Regions from separate parts of the Serratia sp. OS31 genome, predicted to be linked through region 1. Evidence: predicted binding sites of a transcription regulator. Region 1 holds the regulator's gene; the other holds the start of a gene.

Region 1 (6,058 bases):
TTGCAAACCAACGCGCGGAATTTTGCCCTTGGCGAAAGGGCGTCAAACAGACCAATAATGATATCTGACGCCTGCGCATTTAACACGGAGTGACCTATACCATGTCCGCCAAACATCCCGTTATCGCAGTGACCGGCTCCAGCGGGGCCGGCACCACCACCACCAGCGTGGCGTTCCGTAAAATCTTTCAGCAGTTGAACATCCGCGCCGCCGAGCTGGAAGGCGACAGCTTCCACCGCTACACCCGGCCGGAAATGGACGCGGCGATCCGCAAAGCGCGCGATCTCGGCCGCCATATCAGCTATTTTGGCCCCGAAGCCAATGACTTCGGCCTGCTGCAGCAAAGCTTTCTCGACTACGGCAAAAACGGCACCGGCCGCTCACGCAAGTATCTGCATACCTACGATGAAGCGGTGCCCTATAATCAGGTTCCCGGCACCTTCACCCCCTGGGAAGCTTTGCCGGCACCCACCGACATGCTGTTCTACGAAGGATTGCACGGTGGCGTCGTGACCGAACAGATCGACGTGGCCAAACACGTCGATCTGCTGGTTGGCGTGGTGCCGATCGTCAACCTGGAATGGATCCAGAAGCTGATCCGCGATACCGGTGAACGCGGCCACTCCCGCGAAGCGGTGATGGATTCGGTGGTTCGTTCGATGGAAGACTACATCAACTACATCACGCCGCAGTTCTCACGCACCCATATCAACTTCCAACGGGTGCCGACGGTAGACACCTCCAACCCGTTCGCCGCCAAGGCTATCCCTTCGCTGGACGAGAGCTTTGTGGTGATCCACTTCCGCGGGCTGGACCAGATCGACTTCCCTTATCTGCTGGCAATGCTGCAGGGATCTTTTATCTCGCATATCAATACGCTGGTGGTACCGGGTGGCAAAATGGGGCTGGCGATGGAGCTGATCATGGCGCCGCTGGTGCAGCGACTGCTGGAAGGAAAAAAAATCGAGTAGACAACAGGGCGCGGCACAACCGCGCCCCTTTATCCGTTACGCCAGGTCGCGGATTTCAAAACTGTGGGTCACGCTGGCGGCTTTGCTCAGCATCAGTGAAACCGAACAGTACTTCTCGGCCGAGAGGTTTACCGCACGCTCCACGATCTTGTCGCTCAAATCTTTGCCGCTCACGATAAAATGCAGATTGATGTGGGTAAACAACCGTGGCGCTTCTTCGCGACGTTCAGAGGTCAGCTTCACCTCGCAATCACGCACGTCATTACGTCCTTTTTGCAGGATCGACACCACGTCGATTGCACTGCATCCCCCTACTGACATCAGCACCATTTCCATCGGACTGGGTGCTTTATCGCCGGCGTTGCCGTCCATCAATACCTGATGGCCAGACGCGGATTCGCCCAGAAACGTCAACCCTTCCACCCACTTAACTCTTGCCTGCATGCTGGTCACTCCGGTTAATTTCTTAAAATCACAGTACGCTTTCGCATAGAAACTGGCAACGGAACCTGATGCTAATCATGCTGAAGCGAGACAACACAAGACACCCGCCTCACTCTGTGCTACAAACAGAGCCGCAATAAATCTTTCCGGGACACTGATTTCAGGGAAACTCCCAGGGAAAGGCTCCTTTACCGGTATGTTAACAGAATGTAGCTTGCAGCTCTCCCGGCAAGTTAATATGCTAGAGCGACAGCGTATATTTATGACACGCCTCAAAACCTGCTGATAGCCACCATTAAAACAACGGCGACAGCACGTTTTACAGGGAACTCTGACCCCTGTGACACAAGGCAGCGATAACAACAGAGGATAACAGCGAATGGTTCTCGGCAAACCGCAAACAGACCCTACTCTCGAATGGTTCCTGTCTCATTGCCATATCCACAAATATCCATCCAAAAGTACGCTGATTCACCAAGGTGAAAAAGCCGAAACGCTTTACTACATCGTTAAAGGCTCCGTTGCGGTGCTGATTAAGGATGAAGAAGGTAAAGAGATGATCCTGTCCTACCTTAACCAGGGGGATTTCATCGGCGAGCTTGGATTGTTTGAAGAAGGTCAGGAGCGTAGCGCCTGGGTTAGGGCGAAGACCGCCTGCGAAGTGGCTGAAATTTCCTACAAGAAATTCCGCCAGCTGATCCAGGTTAACCCGGACATCCTGATGCGCCTGTCTGCCCAGATGGCAAACCGCCTGCAGATAACCTCTGAGAAAGTGGGTAACCTCGCCTTCCTGGACGTTACGGGCCGCATCGCGCAAACCCTGCTGAACCTGGCGAAACAGCCTGATGCCATGACCCATCCGGATGGCATGCAGATTAAAATCACCCGTCAGGAAATTGGCCAGATCGTCGGTTGCTCTCGTGAAACCGTGGGTCGTATCCTGAAAATGCTGGAAGATCAAAACCTGATCTCCGCTCACGGCAAAACTATTGTCGTTTACGGCACCCGTTAATCACTGAAAAAACGGCGCGATGATTCGCGCCGTTTTTTTATGCCCCGATTTATCATGTGGCGCCGACTGATTTACCATCCGGAAGTCAATTACGCACTGCGGCAAACGCTGGTGCTGTGCCTGCCGGTTCTGCTTGGCCTGCTGATCGGCCAACTGCAATACGGCCTGCTGTTTTCTCTGGTTCCCGCCTGCTGCAACATCGCCGGGCTGGACACGCCCCACAAACGCTTCTTCAAACGCCTGATCGTCGGCGGTTCGCTCTTTGCGCTCAGCAGCCTGCTGCTGCAACAGGCGCTACTTTGGCAGTTGCCGCTGCCGATACTGATGCTGGGCCTGGCGCTGCTGCTTGGCGTCAGCGGTGAAATCAGCCCGCTGCATGCCCGCCTGCTGCCCGCCGCGCTGGTTGCCGCCATCTTCTCTCTCAGCATGGCTGGTACGGTGCCGCTTTGGCACGCGCCCCTGTTGTATATCGTGGGCACCGCCTGGTACGGCCTGTTTACCTGGTTCTGGTTCAAGCTGTGGAAAGAGCAACCGATGCGCGAATCGCTCAACCAGCTCTATCTGGAACTGGCGGACTACTTCGAAGCCAAATATTCACTGTTAACCCAGCACACCGATCCACAGACCGCGTTACCGCCACTGCTGGTGCGCCAGCAAAAGGTCATGGACCTGATCACTTTGCTGTATCAACAACTTAATTTTCTGCCCCATGCCAGCAATCTCGAGCAAAAGCGTCTGCAACGCACCTTCCAGGTCGCTCTGGATTTACAGGAGCACATCACCGTCAGCCTGCATCTGCCGGAAGAGGTACAAAAGCTGGTAGAACAGAGCCAGGCCGAGGCCATCATCCGCCGCAATGCACAGGTGATTGCCAACCGGCTGCGCACGGTAGCGCATGACATTCTCTATCATCAGCATTCTCAGCGTTTCAATATGGACAATGAACTGGCCGCCCTGGAAAAAGTGGCGGCGCAGCATCCGGACAACCCGGTCGGCCAATTCTGTTACTACCACTTCAGCCGCATCGCCCGCCTGCTGCGCACCCAGCACCCACTCTACCGACGCGATCTGATGGCCAATCAAAACCGTCTGCCGTTCTGGCCCGCGCTGGTCAGTTATCTGTCGTTCAAATCCAACGCCCTGCGCAATGCGGCTCGGCTGGGAGTCACCCTGGCGGCGGGCAGCAGCCTGGGCATGATGTTCAATCTGCCAAAGCCTTACTGGATCCTGTTGACCATCATGCTGGTGAGCCAAAACGGCTACAACGCCACTCGGGTGCGTATCCAGCACCGTGCGCTCGGCACCCTGGTTGGGTTGGTGATTGCCGCCGGGTTACTGCAACTGCAGCTGCCCGAGGCTGAGACGCTGGGCGTGATGCTGGTGATCACGCTGCTGGCCTACCTGGTTTCACGTAAAAATTACGGGCTGGCGGTGATTGGCTTTACGGTGACGGCGGTCTATACCCTGCAACTGTTGGCCCTGAACGGCACACACTTCCTGGTGCCGCGCCTGATCGACACGCTGATCGGCTGCGTGCTGGTGTTCGGTAGCACCATCTGGCTGTGGCCACAGTGGCAAAGCGGTTTGCTACGCAAGAATGCCCATCAGGCATTGGAAAACGATCAGCAGGCGCTGCGCCTGTTGCTGGAAGAACAAGAGCCCGATGCCAGTGCGCTGGCCTATGCTCGTATGCAGGTCAATCAGGCGCACAACGCGCTGTTCACCTCACTTAATCAGGCGATGCAGGAACCGGGGTTTGAATCGAGCTATCTGGCAGATATGCGCCTGTGGGTCACGCACAGCCAGTTTATTGTCGAACACCTGAATGCGATGACCATTCTGGCGCGCGAACACTATATGCTGACGCCAAAGCTGGCGGAGGAGTATCTGCAGACTTGTGAAATCGCGCTGCAAAGCTGTCAGCAGCGGCTGGAATACGACGGCCCGAGCAGTGGCAGCGCCATTATGCAGCCGCCGGATTTGCACCCGGAGATGCCGGTAACCGAAATGGAGCGTCACCTGCGGCGGATTTTGTCCCACCTGAGCGTCATGCACACCATTTCGTCGTTGGCCTGGCGCCAGCGTCCACACCATGGCATCTGGCTGAAACGCAAACTGCGCGATCAATAAGGGCGCCGTCTGGCGCCCTCGACATCAACACGACGTATTAAGCGTTAATCACGTCCTGTACCGCCAGCTCAAACAGCGCCATCCCTTCGTCAATATCCTCGGTTGCTACTACCAGCGAAGGCGCAAAACGAATCACGTTTGGCCCGGCATTGAGGATCATCAACCCGCGCGCAGCAGCGGCAGTCAGGAAATCGCGCGCCTTGCCATGATACGGCGCAGTCAATTCGGCACCGATCAGCAGGCCCATGCCGCGAATGTCGCTGAAAACACCATATTTCTCGCCAATCTGTTTTAACGCCTGCACGTACAATCCATGACGCAGTTCAATGCCACTGAGCACTTCCGGCGTATTGATCACGTCCAGCGCCGCCTCCGCCACCGCGCAGGCCAGCGGATTGCCGCCGTAGGTGGTGCCATGGGTGCCCACCTGCATCACCGAAGCAATCTCTTCGGTGGTCAGCATGGCGCTGACCGGGAAGCCACCGCCAAGCGCTTTGGCCGTGGTGAGGATGTCTGGCGTCACGCCATAGTGCATATAGGCGAACAGTTTGCCACTGCGTCCCATACCGCTTTGCACTTCGTCGAATACCAGCAGCGCCTGATGCTTGTCGCACAGTTCGCGTACGCCCTTGAGGAAGTCGGCATCTACCGGGGTAATCCCGCCCTCACCCTGGATCGGCTCCATCACCACCGCGCAGGTATGGTCGTCCATCACCGCTTTCACCGCGGCCAGATCGTTGAACGGCACGTGGACGATATCGGCCGGTTTCGGTCCAAAACCGTCGGAATACTTGGCCTGTCCGCCTACAGAGACGGTAAACAGCGTGCGGCCGTGAAACGCGTTATAGAAGGCGATGATTTTGGTTTTGTACGGACTGTGGCGGGTAATCGCATAATGACGCGCCAGTTTGAAGGCCGCCTCGTTAGCCTCTGCGCCGGAGTTGGCAAAAAACACCCGATCGGCAAAGGTGGCGTTAATTAGCTTGGTCGCCAGGCGCAGCGCCGGTTCGTTGGTGAACACGTTGCTGGTATGCCACAGGGTTTCGCCCTGCTGTTTCAGCGCCTCAACCAACGCCGGGTGGCAGTGTCCCAACGCCGTCACCGCAATACCGCCGGAGAAGTCGATGTACTCTTTCCCTTGCTGGTCCCACACGCGGCTGCCTTTGCCCCTGACCGGGACAAACTGAGCAGGTGCATAAACAGGCAGGATAACCTGATCAAAGGTGCTGCGGGTTACTGCAGATTTTTCGGTCATTATGGGGTCCACCCTGAAAGTGACTCAGTCTTTTGATTGCAATTAAGTGAAAATATAATCACAAAATATGCATAAAAAACCAGTTAAGGGCAAACTCAAATCGCCTTGGCGGCTAAAAAAAATCTAAGTAGTTAACTTTTAAGGAAATTATCCAACAGCTGATGCCCCTGCTCGCTGAGGATGCTTTCTGGGTGGAACTGTACCCCTTCCAGCGTCAACTGCCGGTGGCGGATGCCCATGATCTCA
Region 2 (6,058 bases), on a different contig from region 1:
GGCCGATGCCGAACCAGCCGAACGTATCGGCCACGTCGGTAAAGCCGGTGTTCACCGGGCTGCCGTTGGTGTACACCATGGTGACCCCGCGCAACAGCAGCATCATCACCAGCGTCGCGATAAATGCCTGCACCTTGCCCTTGGCAACGATCACCCCGGTACAGGCGCCGACCGCGGCCCCCAATGCCAGTGCCGCCGCCACGGCCACCACCGCGTTGACTTCAAAGCCCACGATCGATGCCGCTACCGCACCGGTCAACGCCAGTAGCGATCCCACCGACAAATCGATACCGGAAGTGAGGATCACCAGCGTCATCCCCACCGCCATAATGGCGTTAACCGAGGTTTGCTGCAGAATATTGAACAGGTTATTTAGGGTGAAGAAATTCGGGCTCATTGAAGAGACCACGGCGATCAGCACCAGCAGAGCAATCAGTGATTTTTGCTCTAACAGCCACTCTTTACTGAACCAGCGCTTTGCCACACTCTGGGAACTCATATCTGATTACTCCTGCTTTACGCCGTATTGCTTGCCAACGGCCGCAGCCATCAACGCTTCCTGGGTGGCCTGTTCAATAGGGAACTCGCCGCTGAGGTGTCCTTCGTGCATCACCAGAATGCGGTCGCTCATGCCCATCACCTCCGGCATTTCCGACGACACCAGAATGATGCTCAGACCTTCCTGCTTGAACTGGTTAATTAACTGATAGATCTCTTTTTTAGCGCCGACGTCGACACCGCGAGTCGGCTCATCGAGGATCAACACCTTTGGCCGCGTCATCAAACCGCGGGCGATTGCCACTTTTTGCTGATTGCCGCCGGAAAGCAGGCCTATCGGCTGCTCCATCGACGGCGTTTTGATATTGAACAAGCGGATAAAATCGCCCACGGCCTGCTGTTCTTCGGCCTGTTTCAGGCTGCCGCCGGCACGGCTGAAATAACGCAGTGCGGTCAACGACATGTTTTCCTTCACCGACATCCCCAACACCAGACCATCGCGCTTGCGGTCTTCGGAGATATACACAATGCCGTTCGCCAGGCCATCCTGTGGCGAATGAGTGACCACCTGACGCCCATCAAGGCTGACCGTACCGGCCTTGCGTGGTGCGGCCCCGTAGAGAATTTTCATCAGCTCGGTTCGCCCGGCGCCCATCAGCCCGGCGACGCCAAGAATTTCGCCACGGTACAGCGTAAAGCTGACGTCATGCACGCCCGGGCCGGAAACCTGGCTGACCTCCAGACGTTTTTCACCGCGCGGCTGATTGAGGCGCGGGTATTGTTCTTCCAGCTTGCGGCCGACCATCATTTCTATCAGTGAATCTTCCTGCAGCTCGCTGACCGGACGCTCGGCGATAAACTGCCCGTCACGAAACACCGTGACGTCATCGCAAACTTCAAAAATCTCTTTCAGCCGGTGGGAGATGTAAACAATCCCTCGCCCTTCGGCCTTCAATTCATTGATCACTTTAAATAAAGAGGCGGTCTCGGTATCGGTCAACGCATCCGTCGGCTCATCCATAATGATGACTTTCGATTCGAAGCTCAGCACCTTGGCGATTTCCACCATTTGCTGATCGCCGATCGACAGCTCCCCCACCAGCCGGTGGCTGCTGTAACTCAGGTTCAGTCGCGCGAGCAGTTTGTCTGCTTCGGCATACATGCGCTTCCAGTCGATGCGGCCGATACGGTTAACGAACTCACGCCCGAGGAAGATGTTCTCCGCAATCGTCAATTGCGGGATCAGGTTCAGTTCCTGATGGATGATGCCGATGCCCGCTTCCTGCGAATCCTTTGGGCCGTTAAACGCCACCTCTTTACCGAGAAAGTACTGACTGCCGGCGTCTTTGTTATAAATGCCGGTCAGCACCTTCATCATGGTGGATTTTCCGGCGCCGTTTTCCCCCACCAGCGCCATCACCTTGCCCGGGTACACGCTGAGCGCAGCGCCGGAAAGCGCCTTCACGCCGGGAAAGGCTTTATCGATCCCTTTCAGTTGCAGTAAAGGTTGCATAGATGCCTCAGAAAGTTACGCCAGCGCAAAGGATCACGTTCGCGTAGGGCGAACATTCCCCGCTGCGGATCACCGCACGGCAGTGTTCCGTTTGTGCTTTAAAAGCCTGGTGGCTGATATAGCTCAGGCTGATGCTCTTCCCCTGGCGTTGGCCAAGTTCGGTCAGCTGAGCCAATAACGCGCTATGAAGCTGCGGATTTTGCTTAACGATCTCTTCCGCCAGAATGGCGCTTTCGACCTGCATCTCCTGCGTCACTACCTCTAGTACCTGTAGAAAAGTCGGCACCCCCTGGGTCAGCGCCAAATCGATACGCTGTGTGGCCGCCGGAATAGGCAGCCCGGCATCGCCGATAGCTATCTGATCGGTATGACCGAGACGGGAAACCACGGCAGAGACATCAGCATTCAGCAACACGCCTTTTTTCATCTTGTTCTTCTCATTCCGCCAGCGAAACGTTTCGCTTGTGTCTGGAGTTTAAAAAAACGTCAGTAGAAGGCAACCGGGATAATGCAGAAGTGTGATCGTCATCGAAACGTTTCGCTCGTGTTACCGAGAACATAAACAGAAAGGGCCCAGCGGTTGCTGAGCCCTTGATGGGCGTTAAATCTCGACCTGGGTTCCCAGCTCGATCACCCTATTGGGCGGGATCTCAAACTGGTCCGGCGCACGTAGCGCATTGCGACTCAATGCTATAAACAGCTTGCCGCGCAGGAACAGGTACCACGGCCGTTTCGTCAGGATCAACGATTCGTGCGACATAAAGAATGAGGTTTCCGTCATCCGGCACGGCAGCCCTTCCAGCCCGCAGCGGTGGAACACTTCTTCAACGTTCGGCGTTTCGCGCCAGCCATAGCTGGCCACCACCCGCCAGAAGGTCGGTGACAGCTGTTCGATGGTGACTCGCCGCACGTTGTGAACGTAAGGTGCATCCTCAGTACGCAACGTCAACAACACCACTCGTTCGTGCAGCACCTTGTTGTGCTTTAGGTTATGCAGCAACGCAAAAGGGATCACGTTGATGGCGCGTGACATAAAGACGGCGGTGCCAGGCACCCGCACCGGCGGCGATTTTTCCAGCGAGGCGATCATCGCCTCCAGAGAATTGCCGTGCTCGTGCATGCGGCGCAGCAGGCGGAAACGTTCGCTCTTCCAGGTGGTCATGATGATGAACATCACCAGCGCCAACATCAGCGGCAGCCAACCGCCCGAGAACAGCTTCAGGGCGTTGGCGGAGAACATCGGGATGTCGATAATCAGCAGGACAACCAGAATGCCGACGGCGAAGAAGCGATTCCAGTGCCAGTTTTTAATCGCCACCGACGTCACCAGAATACTGGTCAGCACCATGGTGCCGGTCACGGCGATGCCGTAGGCCGCCGCCAGATTACTGGAGTGTTCGAAACCGACAATCACCAGCACCACCGCGATATACAGCGTCCAGTTGATCACCGGAATGTAGATTTGGCCGGATTCCATTTCAGAAGTGTGGATGATGCGCATCGGCGACAGATACCCCAGGCGCACCGCCTGGCGGGTCAGGGAGAACACGCCGGAGATCACCGCCTGTGAGGCGATAACCGTGGCCAGCGTCGCCAGAATTAATAACGGGATCAGCGCCCAGTCCGGTGCCAACAGGAAGAACGGGTTCTTGATCGCCTCCGGGTTTTTCAGCAGCAGAGCGCCCTGGCCAAAATAGTTCAGTACCAGCGAAGGCAACACCACGGTGAACCAGGCCAGGCGAATAGGGAATTTGCCGAAGTGGCCCATATCGGCGTACAACGCTTCAACGCCGGTAATCGACAGCACCACCGCACCCAGCGCAAAGAACGAAACCTTCTTATATTCAATAAAGAAGTTCAGCGCCCATTTCGGGTTCAACGCCTGCAACACTTCCGGGTTAGCCATAATGCTGCGCGCCCCCAGCACCGCCAGAACGATAAACCACAGCAGCATCACCGGTGCAAAGAGCTTACCGACGCTGCCGGTACCGTGTTTCTGGATGGCGAACAGCAGCGTCAGCACCAGAATCGACAGAGGAACGATATAGCCATCGAGCGACGGAGCGGCGATTTCCAACCCTTCTATCGCGGACATCACCGATATCGCCGGGGTGATCACCACCTCGCCATAGAAGAAGCTGCCGCCAATCAGGCCCAGTATCACCAATACTGCGGTAGTGCGCGCTGAAGTATGACGCCCGGCCAACGACATCAGCGTCAGGATCCCGCCTTCGCCGGCGTTATCTGCCCGCATGACATAGGTGAGGTATTTGAGGGAAACAATGATGATCAGCATCCAGAAAATCAGCGACAGGAAGCCGAAAACCACGTCTGGACGAACATCGAAGCCGTAATGGCCGGAGAAACACTCTCTGAGAGTATAGAGAGGGCTGGTGCCGATATCACCGTAAACCACCCCAATTGCCGCCAGGGTTACCGCCGATAAGGACTGTTTATGCTCTGTGCTCATAATTCGTTTCTTTATTAGAACATCCGTTAGCGATGCATCCGCATCAGCCAGAGATACGGGCTCTAAGATCCGTTACGCCCACTAAAAGGCGCACAGTATGCACGATTTATACTGCTTGCCTACTCTTATATCAGACCCAAAAAATAAACAAAATGTGAACCGGCCGCTCTTTTGATAATAGAAAAATTTTACTAATCAACAAGCTATACCATTAAAAATAATGGTGGTTTATCATCGGATTATCCACCAAGATTGGCTAACTCTCGGACAACACGACAATAATATGGCGCCATCATCACTTCTTGCAGAACGGATTTCCCGCCTCAGCAGCGCGCTGGAGAGCGGTCTTTATGAACGGCAGGACGCCATTCGCCTGTGTCTGCTGGCGGCGCTCAGCGGTGAAAGCGTGTTCCTGCTTGGTCCACCGGGCATTGCCAAAAGCCTGATTGCACGACGGTTAAAATTCGCCTTTCGCCATGCGCGCTCCTTTGAATACCTGATGACGCGCTTCTCGACGCCAGAAGAGGTGTTCGGCCCATTATCCATCCAGGCGTTAAAAGACGAAGGCCGCTATCAGCGCCTGACCGCCGGCTATCTGCCTGAAGCGGAAATCGTGTTTCTGGATGAAATCTGGAAAGCCGGCCCGGCAATCCTCAACACCCTGCTGACCGCGATCAACGAACGTCGCTTCCGCAACGGCAACGCGGAGGAGCCGATCCCCCTGCGGCTGTTGGTCACGGCCTCCAACGAATTGCCGGAAGCCGACAGCAGCCTGGAAGCGCTGTACGACCGCATGCTGATACGCCTGTGGCTGGACAAAGTGCAGGACAAACAGAACTTTCGCTCGTTGCTGGTCAGCCGCCAGAACGAGAATGAAAACCCGGTGCCTGAAGCCCTGAGCATCACCGACGAGGAGTATCATCAGTGGCAATCGCAGATCGACAAAATCAAGCTGCCTGAAAGCTGCTTCGAACTGATATTCCAACTGCGTCAGCGGCTGGATGCGCTGGATCATGCCCCTTACGTTTCCGATCGCCGATGGAAAAAGGCATTGCGTCTGTTGCAGGCCTGCGCCTTTTTCAGTGGTCGCGACGCCGTGGCCCCGATCGACCTGCTGCTGCTGAAAGACTGCCTGTGGCACGATCTCACCTCGCTGAAACTGCTGCAGCAGCAAGTAGAACAGTTGCTGAACGAGTCAGCCTACCAACAGCAAACGCTGCTGATCCAGCTGCAACAGATCCACACCCGCTGGCTGCAGCACCAACAACAGCAGAGCGACAGCCAGGCGATCACACTGGTGAAAAAAGGCGGCATGTTCAGCCGAAAGCCGCAGTTTGCCCTGGCTACGCCGCTCGGCACCGGCTCCCTGACGCTGTTGCTGCAAAAGCCGCTGCAGCTGCATGATATTCAGGTCAACCATCTGAGTATCGAAAACAGCGTGCTGGAAAACTGGCTGCAAAAAGGCGGCGACGTGCGCGCCAAACTGAACGGCATCGGCTTTGCCCAGCAGATCGATCTGGAAGTGGACGAAAAGCTACATCTGACGGTGCTGGACGTCAGCCGTCAGCCTTCGCTAC

Evidence for each region. Region 1 encodes CRP, which controls carbon source genes, mostly activating them, when cyclic AMP is high. Its sites were predicted from a motif close to ATGTGANNNNNNTCACAT; they were not measured.
Region 2: a site for CRP is predicted at 2,528-2,545, ahead of rbsD (D-ribose pyranase). Genes of this name have one in related genera too.

Annotation. Positions count from the first base shown of each region.
Region 1 covers NZ_JACJFQ010000038.1:10,746-16,803, reverse strand. The annotation lists gene H5P17_RS22990 (phosphoribulokinase) at 102-971, shown strand; gene H5P17_RS22985 (OsmC family protein) at 1,008-1,415, opposite strand; gene crp (cAMP-activated global transcriptional regulator CRP) at 1,795-2,427, shown strand; gene H5P17_RS22975 (YccS/YhfK family putative transporter) at 2,482-4,557, shown strand; gene H5P17_RS22970 (aspartate aminotransferase family protein) at 4,595-5,812, opposite strand; gene H5P17_RS22965 (aminodeoxychorismate synthase component II) at 5,944-6,058, opposite strand, start outside.
Region 2 covers NZ_JACJFQ010000013.1:125,199-131,256, reverse strand. The annotation lists gene rbsC (ribose ABC transporter permease) at 1-499, opposite strand, end outside; gene rbsA (ribose ABC transporter ATP-binding protein RbsA) at 506-2,011, opposite strand; gene rbsD (D-ribose pyranase) at 2,019-2,438, opposite strand; gene kup (low affinity potassium transporter Kup) at 2,613-4,481, opposite strand; gene ravA (ATPase RavA) at 4,765-6,058, shown strand, end outside.